One region of the Exiguobacterium sp. s168 genome, then DNA from elsewhere that is predicted to be linked to it. Evidence: riboswitches for the same ligand, from Rfam matches in the RefSeq annotation. Region 1 holds a riboswitch; each other region holds the start of a gene.

What was found. A riboswitch is a leader RNA that binds a small molecule or an ion and turns the genes downstream of it on or off. The one in region 1 is predicted to bind thiamine pyrophosphate.
Region 2: linked by a shared signal. The riboswitch ahead of KNQ15_RS07765 (ECF transporter S component) and the one ahead of thiD (bifunctional hydroxymethylpyrimidine kinase/phosphomethylpyrimidine kinase) in region 1 are both predicted to bind thiamine pyrophosphate.
Region 3: linked by a shared signal. The riboswitch ahead of thiT (energy-coupled thiamine transporter ThiT) and the one ahead of thiD (bifunctional hydroxymethylpyrimidine kinase/phosphomethylpyrimidine kinase) in region 1 are both predicted to bind thiamine pyrophosphate.

What each region holds. Positions count from the first base shown of each region.
Region 1 is NZ_JACSNE010000015.1:60,472-67,749, reverse strand. Features, by position in the region: gene KNQ15_RS10185 (YitT family protein) at 1-492, shown strand, start outside; gene KNQ15_RS10180 (CHASE3 domain-containing protein) at 686-1,324, shown strand; gene KNQ15_RS10175 (ArsR/SmtB family transcription factor) at 1,370-1,738, opposite strand; gene KNQ15_RS10170 (hypothetical protein) at 1,794-2,228, opposite strand; gene thiE (thiamine phosphate synthase) at 2,249-2,887, opposite strand; gene thiM (hydroxyethylthiazole kinase) at 2,877-3,644, opposite strand; gene thiD (bifunctional hydroxymethylpyrimidine kinase/phosphomethylpyrimidine kinase) at 3,625-4,428, opposite strand; TPP riboswitch at 4,543-4,653, opposite strand; gene KNQ15_RS10150 (murein hydrolase activator EnvC family protein) at 4,717-5,994, opposite strand; gene KNQ15_RS10145 (murein hydrolase activator EnvC family protein) at 6,197-7,278, opposite strand, start outside.
Region 2 is NZ_JACSNE010000009.1:71,836-79,113, forward strand. Features, by position in the region: gene KNQ15_RS07745 (DEAD/DEAH box helicase) at 1-1,254, shown strand, start outside; gene KNQ15_RS07750 (glycerol-3-phosphate acyltransferase) at 1,251-1,781, shown strand; gene KNQ15_RS07755 (GNAT family N-acetyltransferase) at 1,795-3,345, shown strand; gene KNQ15_RS07760 (50S ribosomal protein L25/general stress protein Ctc) at 3,637-4,308, shown strand; TPP riboswitch at 4,404-4,503, shown strand; gene KNQ15_RS07765 (ECF transporter S component) at 4,604-5,176, shown strand; gene KNQ15_RS07770 (ABC transporter ATP-binding protein) at 5,173-6,702, shown strand; gene KNQ15_RS07775 (energy-coupling factor transporter transmembrane component T family protein) at 6,674-7,278, shown strand, end outside.
Region 3 is NZ_JACSNE010000001.1:108,436-115,713, forward strand. Features, by position in the region: gene pknB (Stk1 family PASTA domain-containing Ser/Thr kinase) at 1-101, shown strand, start outside; gene rsgA (ribosome small subunit-dependent GTPase A) at 127-1,032, shown strand; gene rpe (ribulose-phosphate 3-epimerase) at 1,035-1,691, shown strand; TPP riboswitch at 1,714-1,823, shown strand; gene thiT (energy-coupled thiamine transporter ThiT) at 1,885-2,445, shown strand; gene KNQ15_RS00575 (thiamine diphosphokinase) at 2,447-3,049, shown strand; gene KNQ15_RS00580 (amino acid permease) at 3,103-4,506, opposite strand; gene rpmB (50S ribosomal protein L28) at 4,647-4,835, opposite strand; gene KNQ15_RS00590 (Asp23/Gls24 family envelope stress response protein) at 5,119-5,481, shown strand; gene KNQ15_RS00595 (DAK2 domain-containing protein) at 5,507-7,180, shown strand.

The DNA.
Region 1 (7,278 bases):
GCATTGATCTTCTTCGGTGGTGCTTCAACTGGAGGGCTTGATATTCTTGGAAAATTTTTCTTTGCTCGTTTTCATAACTGGCCACTTCCTCGTATATTTCTGATGCAAGATCTTGTCATCTACATCCTAGTATGGTGGGTCTTTGATCTTAAACATGTTATGTACGCTCTCATCATGAGCTTTGTTCGCGCCAAAGCCCTTCAGACGGTTTACAGTTTCTATTCTGCTTCTAAGCAATGTATTATCATTTGTGAGAAAGCAGATGAAATCAATGAAGTCATCACAAAAGAACTCGGACGTGGCGTCACGATTCTTGATGCACGTGGGGGATACTCCAACCGAACGAAAAAAATGGTCTATGTCGTCGTTCAAAATAACGAAATCGTCCGTTTGCAAGAAATCGTCTCTTCTGTCGAACCGAATGCATTCGTTACATTCTCGGAAATCCACACTGTCTTCGGCAATTACAAGGAACATTCGTATTCGTTTTAACACCAAGCGCAGCTTAGCTGTGCTTTTTTTATCTTCTTAAAACAGCTTCTCGTATTGCATCATCTTTCCTGCTTTTTTATTAGTATTATTCACTTTTTCAGTCATTATCCCTATTCAAAAAATAGACAGGCTTCACTTTTTTTACGATAGTAGTTAAGCTTATGACAAGTCTTTTATTTAAAGGAATGATTGCATGCACTCTCTTTGGCGTCAGCGTATTCTGCTGATTTTCTTGGTCAGCTTATTCGCCTCTATCCCGATCATCTATGCGTTATCCGGTTATCGGACGATTGCAACGATGACCGAGCAAATGAAGGATCATAATATACCTTTAATCAATCAGGTAGATCAGTTGGTCGAACACAATCGAGATCGTGCCAATGCGGTTCGTGGTCTCTTATTGTATGAAGATAATCGTTATATCGAACAATATTACTTTTCAACGTCTAAAATTCATGATTTGCGCAATAGTCTGAACCAATCGTCGACTACCCCAGGGACGATTAAAGATCTCCTTCGCCGCAACAATGTCTGGGAGTCCGAGATTGAACGCGTGTTTGTTGTCTATGAACGTCAAAGTCCAACAGCCGCAAAACGTCTTGCTAGACAGTCGACTCAGACGACTCAAACGATTCTCGAAGACTTATCCCGTGTGAAAGATGATTTGTATAAAACGCTTCAAGCCAAATTACAACAATCAGATTCTTTAATCGCTACATATAAATGGATGTGTCTTGCTCTCTCCATCCTGTCCTTTTTATTAATTAGTGCCACGGTCTTTTTCTTCCACCGCTTCGCTCCTAAGGGATCAGAACAATCGTCTTTAGAATAAACGAAAAGCGCAGCTTCGGCTGCGCTTTTCGTTTATTCTAAAGATTTATTCAGGCATTGCTTTTCCCTCTTGTACATGTTCCATCACCATATGCACAAGCGATGATACATGATGATCATCTAAGGAATAATAGACGACTTTTCCTTCTTTTCGGAACTTGACGAGTCCTTGTTTCAACAAAGACCGAAGATGATGCGACGCTGTCGCGATCGAACAGTCGACAGAGGCTGAGACATCACAAACGCATAGTTCTTCTTCGATCGTCAACGCATAAACGATTCGCAGTCGTGTCGCATCCGAAAGAATCTTAAATAGCTTTCCGATTTCAAGCGTCGGAATCGTATCCACGATTCGTCCGATTTCAGACGCACGCTGTTCGTCAATCGCAATCGTTTCACAACGGGGAATGTCCATGTCTGTCACCTCGTTTCTACCTATATTGCACCACGAGAAACGGGACATTGCAAGTTCAGCGCATTCGTCTGCGAATGAGCCAAAACACGAACCATCCTCCTACGTAATCTCCGATATCCCAGACAATTCGATTTTGGTCGACAGCGCGTACGCCGATATCAATGATTTTCGTGCTTTCTAATCGGTTCGTATAACGTTGACGAAGTCGCGTCGGAATCGGTAGACGAAGAAGTGCCCGGTAATAAATATCTAAATGAGTATGACCCCAAATTTCCGTCGCAATCGAGCTCGTTTTAATATACAACGGACGTTTGTAGCGTCTTTCATACTTTTCTTTCAATAAAAGGGCCATTTCATAGGAAACACGATTAGGACGCGGAAATAAGACTTTTCCTAGATGGTAGATCCCCTGATTATCGACTCGAATGATTTGTGGTTCTAACCGATATCGAATCCAATAGCCGCGAAAACGGATCGTCTGCCATTTCAATACAATCACCTCTGAACGGATTATACCCTGTTCTGAAGTGATTGATGCCATTCTCGCACAGCATCTGTCATTTGCTGCGCAGCGAGTTGTCGATCTTCTTTAGCGAAAATCTCTGAGATGACGGCATACCCTTCCAGCGGGATGGGCAGAGAGGAGACATTCGTTGCTGTGATTCCACCAATACCGATTAGAGGTAATCGTACGGCTTCCCGAATCGCCTGAAGCATCGTGTGCGACATGGAATCAGCGTCCGCTTTGGATAAAGTCGCAAATAGAGAACCCACCCCTAAATAAGAGGCTCCGTCTCGTTCTGCTTCAATCGCTTGTGCAACGGTTGCTACTGATACGCCAATCACAGCATCTGGTAAAAGGCGACGTGCTGCGGTTAAAGGAATGTCTTCTTGTCCGATATGCAAACCAGCTCCGGTGAGTAACGCGATATCAATCCGATCATTGATGATTAAAGGAACATCATAGCGATCCGTGAGTGTTTTCAACCGAACTGCCTGATCAAAGAATTCCTTTCCTTGCGCTGTTTTTTCCCGTAATTGCACGATTGTTGCACCACCTAAAATGGCTTCCTCAACGACCGTATCGATCGCGACTCCAGGATGGTACCGACGATCCGTCACTGCATAGATGGAGTAATCAATTGACACGTTCTGTCACCTCCACCAGGTCTTGCTCCGTCATAAGGCTGATGGCATTGAACAACTCTCGTTTAAAATCACCAAGACCTTGCGCGGAGGCTGCTTGTTCCCCTGCTTTTCCCATGACAAATGTCCCGTGGACAGCCGCCTCAAATGCCGTATATCCTGCACCGAGGAAGCTCGCAATCAAGGAGGCCGTCATACAGCCCGTACCCGTGATGTCTCCTAGACGCGGTGTTCCTACATGTAATTCCATTTCGCGCGTTCCATCCGTAATGTAGTCGTTCGGACCTGTCACGACGAGGACAGATTTGTGTTTGCGAGCGAATACGCGAATACTTTCTCGATCCATAATTGCATCTCCCGCAGCATCGACTCCCTTAGTTCGTCCGTCTTCCCCAAGTAACGTCTTGATTTCAGAAGCATTTCCTTTAATGACCGTACACCCGAGATCAATGAGTTCTTTGGAAAAAGCAGTACGTAATGTCGTTGCTCCTGCTCCTACGGGATCAAGAACGATTGGGACATTCAAACGTCCCGCTTCACGGACTGCGAGTCGTTGAGCTGCTTGCATGTCTGCATCGATCGTACCAATGTTTAAGACAAGAGCTTGCGCGAGTCTAACCATCTCTTCTACTTCACGAATGTCTTCTGCCATGACGGGGGATGCTCCAACAGCGAGTGTGACGTTTGCGCAGTCGTTGATCGTAACCGTGTTCGTCAGATGGTGAATGAGTGGTTTGTGTTCAAGAATGGTCGTAAACATGTGTATCCCTCCAAAGTGAATGAAAATGATGTGTCGGTCCAATACCTTGTCCGAGAGCAAATCCATGACGAATTGCCTCCGTGACATAGTTTTTCGCCTGTCGTACACTATCTTGTAACTCTTCTCCAAGCGCCATCCGCGCTGCAATCGCTGCGGATAAGGTACAACCAGTACCATGAGTATGTTGATTGTCTAATCGTTCCGATGTGAAGCGGTGTTCCACTTCCCCATCAAACAACAAATCCGTCGCAGCTCCTGAGAGATGTCCACCTTTTAGCAATACTGCACCTGTCTGTGTAGCCAATTGATGCATCGCCAGTCGCATTTCCTCTAGATTGGTGACCGATCGTCCTGTTAAACGCTCTGCTTCCGGTAAATTCGGTGTGACGAGTGTCGCAAGTGGTAAAAGTTCTGAAATCAATGCTTGTTCAGCTTCCGTCCGCAATAGGGCATGACCGCCTTTAGCGACCATGACGGGATCTAATATAATAGGGACTGTTTGTTTACGGAGATGTGTAGCAATGACACGAATCGTCTGCGCATTCGAGACCATTCCGATTTTGATCGCATCGACACGAATGTCTGAAAAAATCGACGTTAACTGGGCATCTACGATTTCTGGGGATAACTCTTCCACCGCTTGAACTCCCAACGTATTTTGCGCTGTGACGGCTGTCAGTACGCTCATTCCATAAACGCCTAAAGCCGAAAATGTTTTTAAATCTGCTTGAATCCCAGCTCCACCACCGGAGTCGGATCCCGCAATCGTCAGTACATGTTTCATGTTCTTTTCACCTTCCCATCGAGCAATGTAAGGGAGTCGTGACCAACAAAAAAGCGCCGACCGCTATAAAAAAGCAGTCGACGCTATACGAAAGCGTTATACACGCATTCCGGTATCCGTTCGTCTCAACTTTCCTACGCTGGTATTATCCAGTTCAGGTAATAGGGTCGAAAACAGATTGGTTTTCCTCTCAGCCGGATTCCTCCAGCTCCCCTAGTTGCTCAAGTATTCGTTTCGCCTTAACTGTAGCATAGAGAAGAAAAAAAAACGAGCCGAAGCCCGTTTTGATTACAGATATGCCAATGGATTGACTGCATTTAGAGGAGAAGAAGCACTGTATTGATAGCCTCCGACATGTAGTTCGAAATGTAAGTGTGGTCCTGTTGAATTTCCTGTACTACCAAGTGTCCCGACTTGCTGACCTTGAGAGACCGTTTGCCCTGCACGAACCGATAATGAACTCATATGTGCGTAGACGGTCGTGTACACTTGTCCATCTAGGAAGTGAGAGATCATGACATGATTGCCGTAAGGTCCACCACCTGATGCTGTGATGACCGTTCCAGCTGCTGCCGCGACGATTGGAGACCCGACCGAACCACTGAAATCAACACCGTTGTGGAACGTGTAACCATTCGCACCACTTGCTGGTCCGAATCCTTGTGACACTCCACCAGAAGACGGTCGAACGAATTTTCCTCCACTCGAAACAACGGGCGGGGCAACGGAACCAGTTGATTCCGAACTTTTACCTGTTTGTTTTGCTGCTTGAGCATTCGCTTTAGCGGCTTTTTCAGCTGCTGCTTTCTCCGCTGCTGCTTTTTCAGCCGCTGCTTTAGCGGCTGCCTTTGCTGCCGCAATTGCACGTTCTTGCGCTTCGAGAGTCGCTTGAAGTTCTTTTGCGTCTAACAGTTCTGTCGTGAACTTCGTCTTCCCTTTTCGTAATTTCTTCAGCGTAGCACTACGTTCTTTCATTTGAAGCTTTAACGCTTTCTTTTGTTCAATCAATACTTTCTTTTCCTGCATTTGCTCCGCTTTTTTCTCAACGAGCGCTTGTTTTGCTTCTGCTAATTTTTGTTGCGTAGCGATGTAATCCGAAATCATTTTATCGTCTTGCTCAGCGATTTTTTTCCCCGCCATGACACGGCTAAATAAATCACCTAAATCTTTCGATCCGAAAATGACTTCTTCCCATTTAATCGAGTTTCCATCGTTTTCTTGGAAAACACGCAAACGATCACCGAGTAGTTCTTCCTGTTTCTGTAACATTTCTTCGTAACGGACGATGTCTGCCTTTAACTCATCGATTCGAACGTTCAACTGTTCAATTTGTTTATTTTTTTCGGAGACTTGGAAAATCTTTTCATTGATTGCTGCGTCAATTTGATTGATTTGACGTTGCTCTTTTGAGATTTTAGCTTCTTGTTTTTTGATTGCTTTTTCAAGTTTACGTTGTTCAGCGGCATTCTCAGCCTTTTTTTCTTTAATTGTCGCTGCTGCAATCGGTTGTGTTCCTGTTATAAGTAATGCTCCTAAAACAATGGTAGAAATTAGTTTTTTTAGCATATATCGTTTTCCTCACTTATGTTTTTTCATATTTTATTATAGTATTCAAGTTTCTCTCATATCTGAAATAGATTATAGCACCGTAATCGTTTCAAAAAAATTTCATTTACATTTCAAATGAAAACGGTTTTTTGTAATATATGATTTGTTTTTGAAAATGACAAAAAAAAGAACCGTTGCATATGCAACGATTCTTTTACGATTAAAGCATTGATAATGGATTGACTGAGTTAGCTGGACCAGTTGCACTATAGCTATACCCACCGACATGGATTTCGAAGTGTAGGTGTGGTCCTGTTGAATTTCCTGTACTACCTAGCGCGCCAATTTGTTGACCTTGGCTGACACGTTGACCAGCATGAACATTGAGTGAACTCATGTGAGCATATACTGTCGTATATGTCTTCCCGTTCAATTGGTGAGCGATCATGACATGATTTCCGTAAGGTCCGCCACCTGATGCTGTAATGACTGTACCTGTTGCAGCTGCCACGATCGGCGTACCGACTGGACCACCAAAGTCAATTCCGTTATGGAACGTATATCCGTTCTCTCCACCTGCAGAACCATACCCTTGTGTAACAGTTCCGGCAGTTGGATGAATGAATAGACCACCTGATGATGGTGCTGGTTTTGGTGCAGCTGGTGCTGGAGCAGGCGCAGCTGGTGCTGGTGTAGATGGTTTTGGTGCCGATTGCTTCGTCGAACCAGAAGGTTTTGCCGATTGTGCTGCTTTCTCTTGTGCTGCTTGCTGAGCTGCTGCTTCTTTAGCGGCTTGCTCTTCTGCTGCTTTTTGTGCTGCTTCAGCTTCTGCGCGTGCTTTCGCTTCACGTGCCGCTTGAGCTTGACGTTCTTTTTCAATTCGAGCTTCACGTTCACGCGCTGCTTTTTCAGCAGCAATCGCTTTTTCTTGCGCAATTAGAATTTGCTGGACTTCTTTTGCATCCATCAACTGTGTTTCGAACTTTTCTTTTTTCTTACGAAGTTCTTTTAAGCGTTTGTTCCGCTCTTTTAATTGCGATTCAAGATCTGCTTGTTGACGTTTTAATTCTTGTTTCTCAACGACCAACTGTGCTTTCTTTTCTTTTACTTTTTGTTGCGCATCTGCTAATTGCTTTTGCGTATTTTGATAATCCGTGATCATTTTATCATCTTGTTTTGAAATGGATTTCCCTGCCATGACACGGCTTACGAGGTCACCAACATTTTTAGAGCCAAAGATGACTTCTTCCCATTTAATTGAGTTTCCATCATTCTCTTGCATGACACGAAGACGATCACCAA
Region 2 (7,278 bases), on a different contig from region 1:
GGAAAGACAATTCAAGCGATTGGTTATATAGCAACGATTTCGGATAGTCGTGCACTGATCGTCGCACCAGCATCACTGCTCCGCAACTGGGAGGCGGAATTGAAGCGCTTTTTACCCGGTCGACCGGTTCATGTCGTGACGGGATCTCAAACTAGCCGACTTTCCGAACTGGAGTACTTGGCTGAAAACACAGTGACGATCGTCTCCTACACGACGCTTCGGACCGACGTCCGTCGCCACCCCGTATATGACGTCGTTTTCTTTGATGAAGCACAGCATTTGAAGAATCCGCAGTCACAAACGGTCAGTCAACTGCGACATCTGCAAGCAAAACGCCGTTTCGCCTTAACGGGCACACCACTTGAGAATCGTCCGCGTGATATCTGGTCGATTTTCCATGTCTTGTTTCCAGAATTACTGCCGGATTTAGCGACGTTTGAGAAATGGTCATTTGATGACATGCAACAGTTCATCCAACCGTTCTTATTACGGCGTGAGAAACAAGATGTCTTACAGGATTTACCGAAGAAACAGATCGAGCATCATTATGTCGAGCTCGGTCCTAACCAAAAACGGTTATATGCGTCGTATCTTGCCAAATTGCAACTCGAGACGCTGCAGCACTTAGACGAGACGAAACGCGAAGATCGTTTGAAGTTACTGGCTGGGTTAACGCGGTTGCGGCAAATTTGCAACGATCCGGAGTTATTCGTTGAGGGATACACGGGGGAAGCGACAAAACGAACGCGTCTGCTCTCATTGATTGCCGAAAAACGGGCCGCCGGAAAGCGGATCTTGATTTTCTCGCAGTATACACAAATGCTCGAGCGCATTCGCTCGAATCTCGCGCAACGTCACCTCCCCCACTTCCTGTTGACGGGTGAGACACCACTCGAAGACCGGGTGGCGTTATGCGATCGGTTCAATGACGGTGAAGTCGATCTCTTCTTGATTTCCCTGAAAGCGGGTGGGACGGGATTGAATCTCGCAACTGCTGATACCGTCATCCTCTTTGACAGCTGGTGGAATCCGGCCGTCGAACAGCAAGCTGCCGATCGTGCCCACCGGCTTGGACAACAATCCGACGTGACGGTCATCAAATTGCTGACACGCGGGACGATCGAAGAAAAGATGACGGAATTACAAGATCGAAAAGCCCAGATGGTCGATGCCGTCCTGACGGCTCCAGACAGTGATGCCTTGACCGTCAAAGAACTCGTTCATCTCGTAGAAACAAAGGAGGAACATCGGTGACCCTTGATCTCCTGCTTGGTTACCTTATCGGCAGTATTCTTGGCGGTACGCTCTGGAAGTACGTCAGTCGTACCGATTTGGCTCAGGTCGGTTCCGGAAACATCGGTGCCCGCAACGCCCATCGTGCCGGTGGGCTCCCGGCCTTTTTATTCGTGTATCTGTTTGATGCCGCGAAGACCGTTCTTGCACTACAGATCACAGATGCATTTTATCCCGTTGCTCTTGCCGTGCTCATCGGCCACTTGTTTCCATTGTTTCATCCGCGACGCGGCGGTAAAGGGTACGCTGTATTTTCCGGAATCGTCTTCGCTATCACGCCATGGGCATATCTTGCCGGATTAGGCATACTCGGTTTGTCTTATCTCGTAACGAAAGATAGTGTCAAAGCGGGGCTTATTCCGGTCGTTTTACTTCCGTTACTACCCGTCTTCTTAGACGCAGGGTCAGTCAATATCTTGTGTACCGTTGCCGTAAGTCTACTTGTCCTGTGGGCTCATGATGCACTCCACAAGCCAGCCATTACATAAGGAGGACGTCTCCATGATCGACTTTTCCATTGCAACTGCGGACGACGCGGAAGCAATCCATGAATTGAACTACCTCACCTTTACAGAAGAGATTCCGCAACATCAACCGAACATCGAACGGAAACGAATTGATCGATTCCATGATCAGAACACTTACTTGATCGGTAAGGAAGACGATCGACTCGTCGCGATGATCGCCATTCGAAAGCATCGTCCCTTTTCGCTTGAGGAAAAGGGCGTGACGCTAGAAGAGACACTGACGGACCCAGCGGAAATCCGCTTACTTAGCGTTCGTCCCGAATACCGCAATAGTCGTACGTTCATGCAATTGATGCGCTTTTTAATGGTCTACCTCGAGCGGGAGACGATTGATCATGTCTATATCAGTGGTACGACGCGAGAAGCAAAACTATACGCGCGGTTCGGCTTCACACCGATTGCACCAACGCTTGGCAGTGGCGATGCTCAGTTTGTACCGATGTTGTTGTCGCGCGCAACATATGAACGATCCGTCATCGCAGATGTCTTACGTCCCCTGCATTTTCTAGCCGGTCCGGTCGAGGTTGCGCCGACGGTCCGTCAAGCGGCGCAACAAGCACCGCGTCCACACCGTACGGCCTCGATGCGGCAGCTCGATCAAGATTTACGTGGCCGAATGTGTCAGTTGCTGGATTTGCCACATGTCTCGATGGCCGTCGGCAGCGGTACGCTCGCCAATGATATTGTCGCGCAACAACTCACTGGACATGGATTGATCCTGAACGGCGGCGAGTTCGGTCAACGCTTGATTGATCACGCGGCACGTGCCGGCAAGTCCTTTGATGTCCATACGCTTTCCCCCGGTCACCCGATCGACTTGAAGCAACTCGCTCATCAATTGTGGCAAACGGCATACAACTGGATCTGGTTGACGCATTGTGAGACGTCAACGGGTGTTCTCTATGATCTTGATGCAGTAAAAGTGCTGTTAGATGAACGAACCGCACTCGTCGTCGATGCGATCAGCGCTGTTGGAACCGGACATTTCTCATACGATGGCTGCACTTTCGTCACGACTGTTTCCGGGAAAGCGATTGGTGGTTTACCGGGTCTTGCGTTCATTGGTCACGCAGATCGCGTCCTACCTTCTCTCTGTATTCCCCGTTATCTGGATTTAGGGCTCTACGCAGAAGGGGTTGCCTTTTCCGGCTCGTCGAACCTGTTGCTTGCCTGTCAGGCAGCGCTTGATGCCCTCGATCTTAATCAAGCAGCAATCAAGATGACCTATCTCGAACAAGCCGTCCGCGCAACTGGATTCCAACTGCTCGCACAACAGGAAGCACAAGCGCCGGGAATACTGACGATCGTTCATCCGTCCGCAACTGATTTAGGCGACGCTCTGCGCATTCAGGGGTATCACGTCCAGTACGAAAGCGACTATCTCGTTTACAATCAGTGGCTACAAATTTCGACGATGGGCCAGACGACGATGCGGCAAATTGAACGTCTAGTTCGTGTTTTAGTTCGTGAAAATCAACGAATCACCATAAAGAATGAAAAAAATGAAAGACCTCTCAACCCTTGATTTCAAGCGGTTTGGAGGTCTTTCGACTTCAAAAAGATAAAAAAAGAGGTTTATGGATTTAAAACATAGGGGTATAAACTCATTAGCACCGCATCAAACTGGTGACTTACTCACACATGTTTCTCAATATCAGCGTAATGACCTGGGAGAGAAATGCAAAGTCAGGAAATCGTCAGATTCATGAGAGTCTGAAACCGATTGTCTTAGCATGATTCATATTGTTCAGGATTCGTCCTGCTCCTACATTCATTACCTTTTGAGGGCTATACCAAATTCAAGGGGGAAATGAACATGTCAGTTAATTTAACAGCCGAAAAACGCGAGGTACGTCCACGCTCACTCCGTAAACAATTGCGTCATGAAGGAAAAGCTCTTGGCGTCGTGTATGGTTACAAAGTGGAAAGTACACCAATCGCGTTTGAAGAAAAAGAATTGCTTAAAATCGTCCGAGAAAACGGTGAAAACGTCTTGATTTCACTCAAACTCGATGGTAAAAATATTAACGTCTTGATCAATCGCCGTGATATGGATGTCTTCACCCCAACAGTCGATCACGTTGAATTCATCGCCGTGAAAATGGATGAAGAAACAGAAGTCGAAGCAGACGTTGTACTCGTTGGCGAAGCAGCCGGTGCAAAAGTTGGTGGCTTCCTATCACAAACACTCTTTAAAGTAACAGTCGCCGCTACACCAGATAAATTACCAGAGAACGTCGAAGTCGACGTCACGAACCTCGAAATCGGCGATTCGATTTCTGTAGCCGATCTTCCAGAACAAAAAGATTTCCGCATCGTTACAGAAGGCGATATTCAAGTCGCAGCTGTTGTCGAATCGACACTCGAGCAGGATCTTGAAGAAATCGAGGAAGCAGAGGCACAAGCAGAAGCTGGCGAAGACAACGAAGCGGAAGCAACAGAAGCGTCTTCAGAAGAAACAGCTGAAGAGAACGAAGACAATAAATAAGTCGTTTAACGATACGCCCTTTGCGGCGTATCGTTTTTTTGTGTCTTGACAACAGGCGCTGGATTGCCTAAAGTGAACAGCGTATCACCTATTACCATATCCACTAGGGGAGCCCAATTGGCTGAGACGATTCACTTCGGACCCTTCGAACCTGATCTAGTTCATACTAGCGTAGGAAAGTGGAGCGATCACATCCAATGACTCCTGCTGCGCGCAGTTTTTCTGAGGACCGCTCTCTTTTTTACGGAGGGCGGTCTTTTTTGGCGTCTCCCCCATTCAAAGGAGGACGTATCTAATGCAACACTGGAAAATGAAAGAAATCATGGTCATGATGATGCTCGCCGTCGCTTGCGGCGTCATCTATCTTGGTTGGTCAACACTCTGGTTACCAATCTCAGCGATCTTCGGTCCTGTCGGTGCCAACTGGATGTTTGGCATCTGGATCATTGCGAGTCCGCTCGTCGCAGCAATCATTCAAAAGCCAGGTGCCGCTTTAATTGCGGAAGTCGTCGCGGCAGCCGTCGAACTGTTCACAGGTAGTCATTTTGGTTTATCCGCTCTTCTGATCGGAGTCTGCCAAGGACTTGGTGCGGAACTCGTCTTCGCGATGACGCGTTACCGTCGTTATGACACATGGACCTTGATGTTATCGGGTGTCGGAGCCGCGATTGGTAGCATCGTTTATAGTCTAATCGCGAACGGATTCGGTTACTACACAACGACGACGTTGCTTGCGACAACTGGCTTACAATTGATCAGCGGCGCATTACTCGGTGGCTTGCTTGCAGCCATTCTCGTCCGTCGCCTTGTTGCGACTGGTGTCTTGAACGGGTTTGCGGCAGGACGTGCGAAACGAGAAATCGCATGATTACTGTCGACGACCTCAGCATCCGCTATCCCGGTCAGATGAAATCAGTGCTCAATCATGTATCGCTGACGATTGAGCAAGGGACGACCCTTCTACTCGGACGAAGTGGGAGTGGCAAGACGACATTACTTCATGCCCTTGCCGGACTGACACCGGAAACGATTGAAGTCGAACAGACTGGTACCGTTACCCGGTCCGGTTCGGTCGGAATCTTGTTTCAAAATCCAGAAGAACAGTTCTGCATGGAGACGATCGGACGCGAAATCGCTTTTAGTTTAGAAAATCGCTCGATTCCACGCGAAGAGATGGAGGAACGAATTGAACGCTTACTCGCACTCGTCGGTCTCCCCCTCCCCTTCTCGACACCGATCGCGAGTCTATCCGGTGGAATGAAACAGCGTCTCGCGCTCGCAGCGGTCCTAGCACTTGAGCCGACGATCTTATTACTCGATGAACCAACGGCTCAGATTGACCCGATCGGGCAACACGAGCTGATGGCGTTGATCTTTCGGATTCAGAAAGAACACGATTTAACGATCGTCTTGATCGAGCACCAACTCGATGTCTGTTTGCCGTATGTCGATCAGATCGTCTTACTTGAAGACGGATCGGTGACTGCGACGGCAGATCCGCAGGATTTGTTCCCGCAGGCGTATACAAGGCTTCAATCGAAAGGCATTGCCGTTCCCTCTTTGTATCCGTACATGTTAGAGACGTTACCCATAGATGGACCGCAAGCGGCGCGACTTCATGTGCCTTCCCCCGTCGCTACAGCTGGTCGCTCTTTGTTACACGTCGCTGCATTATCGACGAAAGCACCATATCCGCTGACCGATGCGACATTTTCCCTGCAGACAGGAGAATGGGTGATGCTGCTTGGGGCAAATGGATCCGGGAAAAGTACATTGCTTGCGACACTCGGGCGGTTGCTTCCCAATCGTGGAACGTATCAGTTCCAGGGGCGTCCGGTTCATCGTTACTCCCGGCGTCGCTTTTATGAGCACGTTGGCTATGTCTTTCAACAATCGGATCTGCAGTTTCTTAAGCTGACGGTCGAAGCGGAAATCGACTGGAGCCACCGGGCAGCGACGAACGTTAAGCGCGCGGCGTTGCTCGAACGGCTGGAACTGACATCTGTCAAACAGCAGTCACCACTTGCTCTTAGTACGGGGCAACAACGACGGCTCAGCGTCGCAACGATGCTCGGACAAACGAAAGACTTATTGTTGCTCGATGAACCGACCTTCGGACAAGATGGATTGACGACACGACGCTTAATGGAACAGTTACAGATGGAACAACAGAACGGTACGACACTCGTCATGGCGACGCATGATATGGAGCTCGTCGCCCGGTATGCGGATCGTGTCCTCGTCATGGAGCAAGGACGGATTGCTTTTGACGGTCGCCCAAGCGAGTTATTCGCTGACGTTCCATTACTCGAGCGCTGTCAGCTACAACGTCCACTCTCGTACCAATTCCAGGAGGTGAAACGTGATGCAAACGAACGTGTCCCCGTTCGCTAAACTCAATCCCGTCATTAAGGGAAGCGGATTGTTTTTGATCATGTTTGCCTTGATTGCAACGAATGACTGGGTCAAAACGTTAGTATTCCTGAGTTTTGCTATCGCACTGCTACTCCTCTCCGGATGGGGTCCTTTTGATTTCTTGAAGCGACTTGCGCCGTATAGTCTATTATTCTTATTGACGTTCTGGATGATGGCGGCTTTCGGCAAAGGAATGAATATTCTTTGGTCGTTTGGTTGGTTTCATGTCACGTCGGAAAGCGTCGCGCACGGCTGGTTACTTGCCTTGCGGATGGCCACGTTCGTCTGCTTGAGCCTCGCTTTCGTCACGACGACCGACGCGACCCGTTTCGTAATGAGCTTGATCCATCAGGCGAAGTTATCGCCCCGCTTTGCTTACGGATTCCTTGCCGGGATTCGCTTTCTGCCGCAACTGGTCGAAGAAGTCCGCGTTTTGCGGCAAGTCCGGATGATTCGCAATGTGCACAATCGCTTTCCTGGTGATGGATTTCTTTCAATTGGCTTGCCGCTCTTCTCACGATCGATCCAGCGGGCAGAACGGATGGCGATTGCTCT
Region 3 (7,278 bases), on a different contig from region 1:
CGATCGATCCGGGAGAAGAAGGAAAAATTACGATTTATAAAGACGATACGGTGTATCGTTCAAAAACCATCACGTACAACCAAGCAAAAGACGCACAATGAATGTGATGAAAAAGGAGTGCATAGGATGACGGAACAACGCATCGAAGAGAATCGAGAAGGAACGATCATACGTCTGCAGGGCGGCTTTTATGATGTCATGACACCAGAAGGAGAGGTTCGTTCAAGAGCAAGAGGGAATTTCCGAAAACGCGGTATCAGTCCAGTCGTCGGAGACGAGGTCGTTCTTCATATCGAAAGTGAGACCGGGTATATTCTCGAAGTGAAGGAGCGGGACAACTTTTTAGTACGCCCTCCAGTCGCGAATATCGATCAGGCATTGCTGGTCGTTTCGGCGGCAGAACCTGATTTTTCAGCGCACTTGCTCGACCGATTTCTCGTCTTGATCGAAGCGAAGGAAATTCAACCTGTCATCCTGTTGACGAAGATGGATTTGCTGGACGATGTCAAAGGACCGGCTGTCCGAGACGCCATTGCCGCTTATCGAAAAATTGGATATACAGTCATCGAGACATCAAGTGAGACATTGACGGGTGTTGAGCAAGTCCGTCCGTTACTTGCTGGAAAAACGAGCGTTCTCGCGGGACAATCCGGTGTTGGGAAAAGTTCATTGCTCAATGCACTGGAGCCCTCTCTTGATTTAGAAACGAGTGCGATCTCGAAATCACTGGGACGTGGCCGCCATACGACACGACACGTCACGTTGATGCCGCTTGCGGAAGGATTGATCGCCGATACGCCAGGGTTCTCGAACCTTGATTTTCCGTATGAAATGGAAATCGAGGATGTACGATGGAGTTTCCCAGAATTCGTAGCTGTACAAGATGATTGCAAATACCGAGGTTGTTTGCATTTGAATGAACCCGGTTGTGCCGTCAAAGAAGCTGTCGAAGCACGAGAAATCATGTCCTCTCGTTATGAGAACTATGGTATGTTTATAGACGAAATCAAGAATCGAGCCCGGAGGTATTGAAGATGATTAAAATTGCACCATCTATCTTATCAGCAGATTTTGCGAATCTCGAGCGTGATGTTAAAGCAGTCGAAGCGGCAGGAGCGGACTATATCCATTTTGATGTCATGGATGGTCAGTTCGTACCGAACATCTCATTTGGATTACCTGTGCTTAGCAGTTTACGTCAAAAGACGGATATGGTCCTTGACGTCCATTTGATGATTGATCAACCCGAACGTTTCGTCGAAGATTTCGTCAAGGCAGGGGCAGACATCGTGACATTCCACGTCGAAGCAACGAATCATGTCCATCGCGTCTTGCAACAAATCAAAGCAGCGGGCGCAAAGGCAGGGGTCGTCTTAAATCCGCATACGCCGTTATCAACGATTGAACACGTTCTTGAGGACGTCGACATGGTCTTATTGATGACGGTCAATCCGGGCTTTGGTGGACAGGCATTCATCGAGAGTGTCATGCCGAAACTCGCTTCACTTGCGCAAATGAAGGCAGATCGTGGTCTGACATTCGAAATCGAGATTGATGGTGGCGTCAATCCGGAAACGGCAAAACTTTGTATTGATAACGGTGCGAACGTTCTTGTCGCAGGATCAGCAATCTACAATGCACCAGATTATGCAAAGGCGATCACTAGCATTCGTCAAGGGGCTGCCGTATAATAAAGACGAGAAAACGAAATATGATGACCGCAAGGGGTGTCGCTTGAAAAGCGGCTGAGAGGAGTCTTTTAGACTTTAACCCTTCGAACCTGTTCCGTTCAAACGGACGTAGGGATGTGGCGCACGCAGGCAGTACGGCGTTCGTCGTACTGCCTTTTTGCGTCCTCTCGTACAATGAAGGAGGAAAAATAGCATGAAACGGTTACAAATGATGATGGAAATTGCCATCTTCGCCAGTCTCGGAGTCGTCTTTGATTTACTGATTCCATTCAAAATGCCACAAGGAGGCTCCATTAGCTTAGCGATGCTACCGATCTTCGTCATGGCATTTCGCCACGGTGTCATCGGGGGTGTCGTCACGGGAGCGCTTGTCGGTACGATTCAATTGATGTTCGCTCCACAAGTCTTGACGATCGTTCAACCGATGCTTGACTATACGATTGCGTATGGTGTCGTCGGATTAAGTGGTCTGTTCGCACGTCAAGTCAGACAAGCCGCGCGCAATGGACAAAAGAAAAGCTTAATGGCGTTCGTTCTCCTTGCGACGTTATTAGGAGCAGGGCTCCGCTATATTTGTCATGTCATCAGCGGAATCGTCTTCTTTGCCAAGTATGCAAAAGGTCCAGTCGTGGAATACTCTTTTGTCTATAACGCAACGTATATGGTTCCTTCTTACATCTTATGTGGAATCGTAGCAGGAATTCTATTCACGACTGCGCCACGCTTACTACGTTATTCGGCACGAGGTGTCTGAGATGCGGGCGATTCTCGTCTGTGCCGGTCCGCAAGAAGAAGTGCCGGATTTACGGACGTTTTGTCAGCCGGGTGATTTCATCGTCGGTGTCGACGGTGGTGTTCAGACGGTCGAATCGTTTGGGCTGACCTGTGATATGACAATCGGTGATTTCGATTCACTTGGTTATGTACCTGAAGGGGCAATCGTTCATCCGGCTGAGAAAGATGAGACGGATCTTGAACTTGCCCTTCGTACAGTGTCTGAGAGGGAACAGCATGAAGAGATCATCATTATCGGGGCGACAGGTGGAAGGCTTGACATGACTGTTCAAAATGTCTATTTGTTGAAGCAATATCCAGAGGCGCGACTTGTCACGAAACGAGAAGAGGTGCGATACTTGGCAGCGGGAACGTATGCAGTCGAAGCAAGGAGCTATCATTATCTTTCTTTCATTCCACTTGTGCCGTCGACCTTAAGCTTATCCGGAGTCAAATATCCACTGGATGCCCATCCAGTACCCGTCGGAGGTTCCTTGACGGTCAGTAATGAATGGCGTGCGTCAGAAGCGAAGGTAGAGCTCCATCAAGGAGAACTATTGATGATGCGGACGCTTAAGGAATAGAACAATCATAGGAAAGAGGTCGTGGATGATTCCGCGGCCTCTTTCATATGAAATTATTCTTCGAGTTGAGAAGGGGCGACACGGATGTCACTTTGAGCGGATAGATGTTTTCCTTTGACGAAGAGATGATAACTTCCCCACATGACAAGGAAGAAAGGAACACCGATGTATAGCGCGATTCGTTGATCCGCTTGAAACGCTAGACTGACGAGGACAACGACGTTTAGCGTCAACGATATCAACGGTAACACTGGATAGAGTGGTGTCTTGAATTTTAATTCGGATAAATCGTGTCCGTTTCGTAAAAACTGACGACGAAATGCGAGCTGAGAAGCAGAGATGGAAATCCAGCCGACTTGAGCGCCAAGTCCGGCTAAGGACAAGAGCCAAATAAAGACGGTATCCTCTGCGAAAAACGCGGTCAGGAGCGATAACATCGCAAACATCATCGTAAAGAGTAAAGCGCGCATCGGCACACCACGTGCATTGACGTAAGATAATTTCTTTGAAATCATCCCTTCTTGCGCCATCGCCCATAACATCCGGGTCGCCGCATATAATCCGGAGTTTCCGACGGATAATAACGCTGTCAAGACGACGATGTTCATCAAATCAGCAGCGTACGGGATACCGATCGCATCAAAGACCATGATGAACGGGCTGCTGATTCCTCCAGCCGTCTCATACGGGATTAATGCACCAACGATCGTAATCGATAAGACGAAGAAGATGAACGTACGCCAGACTGTATTCCGGATGGCTTTTGGAATCGATTTTTCTGGCGTGTCGGACTCCCCAGCCGCAACACCGATCAATTCCGTTCCTTGGAAGGCGAAGTTGACAGCAATCATCGTCGTCAAGACGCCAAGAATCCCGTTTGGAAACCAACCGCTTGCCGTAAAGTTCGCGAATAACGAGGTTGGACGATCTGCTTCCATCGGTAACCAGCCGAACCAAGCAGCGCCACCTAGAATGATGAAGAAAAGGATCGCGAGGACCTTCAAACTCGAGAACCAGAATTCGGCTTCACCGAATGCTTTGGCTGAGACGGCATTCAGACCGAACAGTAAGACCGTAAAGACGGTACACCAGACAACGACGGGTACATTCGGAAACCAGCGGTCCATCAAACTGCCAGCTGCCGTGATTTCGAGTGCGACCGTCACGGCCCAGCCGAGCCAATAAATCCAACCGACGGCAAAGCCAATTCCTGGTCCGATGAAGCGGGTCGTATAGGTCTGGAAGGACCCCGAGACCGGCATATAGACCGCTAATTCCCCTAGACATAACATCGTCAGATACATGATGGTCCCACCCACGATGTAACTGAGGACCGCCCCGAGAGGTCCTGCTTGTGAAATCGTTAACCCTGACCCTAAAAATAAGCCTGTCCCGATGATTCCCCCGAGTGAGATCATGAACAGGTGTCGACTCGTCATCTCTCGCTTGAGTTGCATGATGACTTCCCCCAATTCTGACAAAATAAAGTACGTTCCTATTGTAAGCGTTTTCAATAAAAGCGACAATTAGTTTATGAGAAAAATAAATGAGGGTATAAAAAAACCGGAAGGGAAGATTCCCATCCGGTGGTTGCGCCTTATACGCGTTCGACTTTACCTGATTTAAGAGCTCGAGCTGAAACCCAAACCTTTTTCGGCTTACCGTCGACGAGGATACGTACTTTTTGTACGTTGACTCCCCAAGTACGTTTTGTTTTGTTCAATGCGTGTGAACGGTTGTTACCCGACTTTGGCGATTTCCCAGTAACGTAGCATTTACGTGCCATGCGTTCCGCCTCCTTTTATGTTGTTTTGCGTTCGTCCTAATAGACACTTTGCTATCTTAGCATGGTGTCAGGGCGGTTGCAACATAAAAAAAGTAGCTGACAAGAAAAAAACTTGACAGACAACCTCGAAATTTAAAATAATGGATGAGGATGATGGTAAAAGTTCATTTGACCGCTACTATTTTTCACTTATTCATTGTATAGTCAGTACGGCGACTTTTCAATAGTAGGTCCTTATAGTAGAATTATGAGAAGAATACAATATTCAAAGGGGGCTACTCAGGTGGCGATCGAGATGAAAACGACCTATGGAAAGATTGATGTAGATAATGATGTCGTCGCGCAACTTGCGGGCGGCGCAGCAATGGAATGTTTTGGTGTCGTTGGTATGGCATCCCAGTCTCAAATCAAGGATGGTCTTGCAGAACTCTTAAAACGCGAGAACTTTGCACGCGGTGTCATCGTTCGACAGGCTTCAGAGCAGGTCCATATCGATATGCATATCATCGTAAGTTATGGAACGAAAATCTCAGAGGTGGCGAATAACGTACAGAGTCGCGTGAAATACACGCTCAGTCAGGCACTAGGTCTTGACGTGACATCTGTGAACATCTTTGTCCAAGGAGTCCGCTTGACGAATGTCTAAGGCGGGAATAGAGGAGGAAACTTTAGTGAGTGTAGATCGTTTAACAGGAGCGCAGTTAGTCAAGATGATTCAAAATGGCGCGGCGAATCTCTATCAAAACGCAGATTTCGTCGATTCATTGAACGTCTTCCCTGTGCCAGATGGTGATACGGGAACGAACATGAATTTGACGATGACTTCAGGTGCAAAAGAAGCAGGTAAATCAACTTCGGATTCTGTATCGGAAGTCGCGAACGTCTTCGCACGTGGATTATTGATGGGAGCACGCGGAAACTCTGGCGTCATCTTAAGCCAATTGTTCCGTGGATTCTCGAAATCAATCGAAGGTAAGACAACGATTGATACGAAGGAATTCGCAGATGCGTTGCAAAAAGGTGTCGATACAGCATACAAAGCAGTCATGAAACCGGTCGAAGGAACAATCTTGACGGTTGCCCGTGAAACAGCTGTCGCTGCTATCGCACAATCTGAGACGACGACGGATTTCTTAGAGTTGATGCGTCAACTCGTCGAAGCGTCGAAAGTATCGCTCGACGGTACACCAGAACTTCTTCCGGTATTAAAAGAAGTAGGCGTCGTTGACTCTGGTGGTCAAGGTCTCGTCTGTATCTATGAAGGATTCCTCGCAACGCTCGAAGGAAAAGAACTCGACAAGCCGCATGCGCCTGTCATGGAAGCACTCGTCGAAGCAGAGCATCATAAAACGGCTCAAAGCTTCATGTCGACGGAGGAAATCCATTACGGTTACTGCACGGAAATCATGGTTCGTTTCCAGGATGACAAACTTGCGAATGCACCGTTCAGCGAAGAAGACTTCCGTAACGAATTAGCGGAATTCGGTGATTCGTTGCTTGTCGTCGCGGATGAAGAACTCCTTAAAGTTCACGTCCACGTCGAAACACCAGGAGAAGTCATCACAAAAGGACAACGTTTCGGTGAACTCGTCGCTGTTAAGATTGAAAACATGCGTCAACAACACTCGACGATCCTTGAAGAAGAAGGCGCGAACCAAGTCACTCCAGTTGCTGCACCGAAGGCAAAAGCGAAAGCAGCCCTCGTGACAGTCGCAATGGGTGAAGGAATCAGTGAACTCTTTAAATCACTCGGTGTCAGTGTCGTCATCGAAGGCGGACAAACGATGAACCCATCAACGGAAGATATCGTTAAGGCGATCGAGGATGCACACGCGGAACACGTTTATGTCTACCCGAACAACTCGAACATCATCATGGCGGCTGAACAAGCAGCATCTGTCGCGAATTGTGGTGTGACGGTCGTGAAATCAAAAACAGTCCCACAAGGTTTAGCAGCAACAATCGTTTATAACCCGGAAGCGACTGTCGAAGAGAACGAAGCGCATATGGCGGATGCGATTGCAGCTGTTAAGTCGGGTCAAGTCACATATGCTGTACGTGATACGAACATCGATGGTGTTGAAATCAAGAAGGACGACCATATGGCGATTGCTGAAAAACAAATCGTCGCTACAGACGGATCAAGTCTTGGTGCTGTCAAGAAACTCGTCGATACACTCGTCACGGAAGATGATGAGATCATCACGGTTCTTTACGGTGAAGGCGTCTCAACAGAAGAAGTTGACGCACTCGTCGCGTACATCGAATCGGTTAATCCGGATGCTGAAGTGGAAGTCCACGACGGTAAACAACCACTTTATTCGTACATTTTAAGCGTCGAATAAAACCATCATACTGAAAAAGGGCGACTAGCCTTTTCACGAATCCCACCATCTGCGATAATAGAGGTGGGATTTCGTTTGTTTCATAGAGAGGGGAAAAG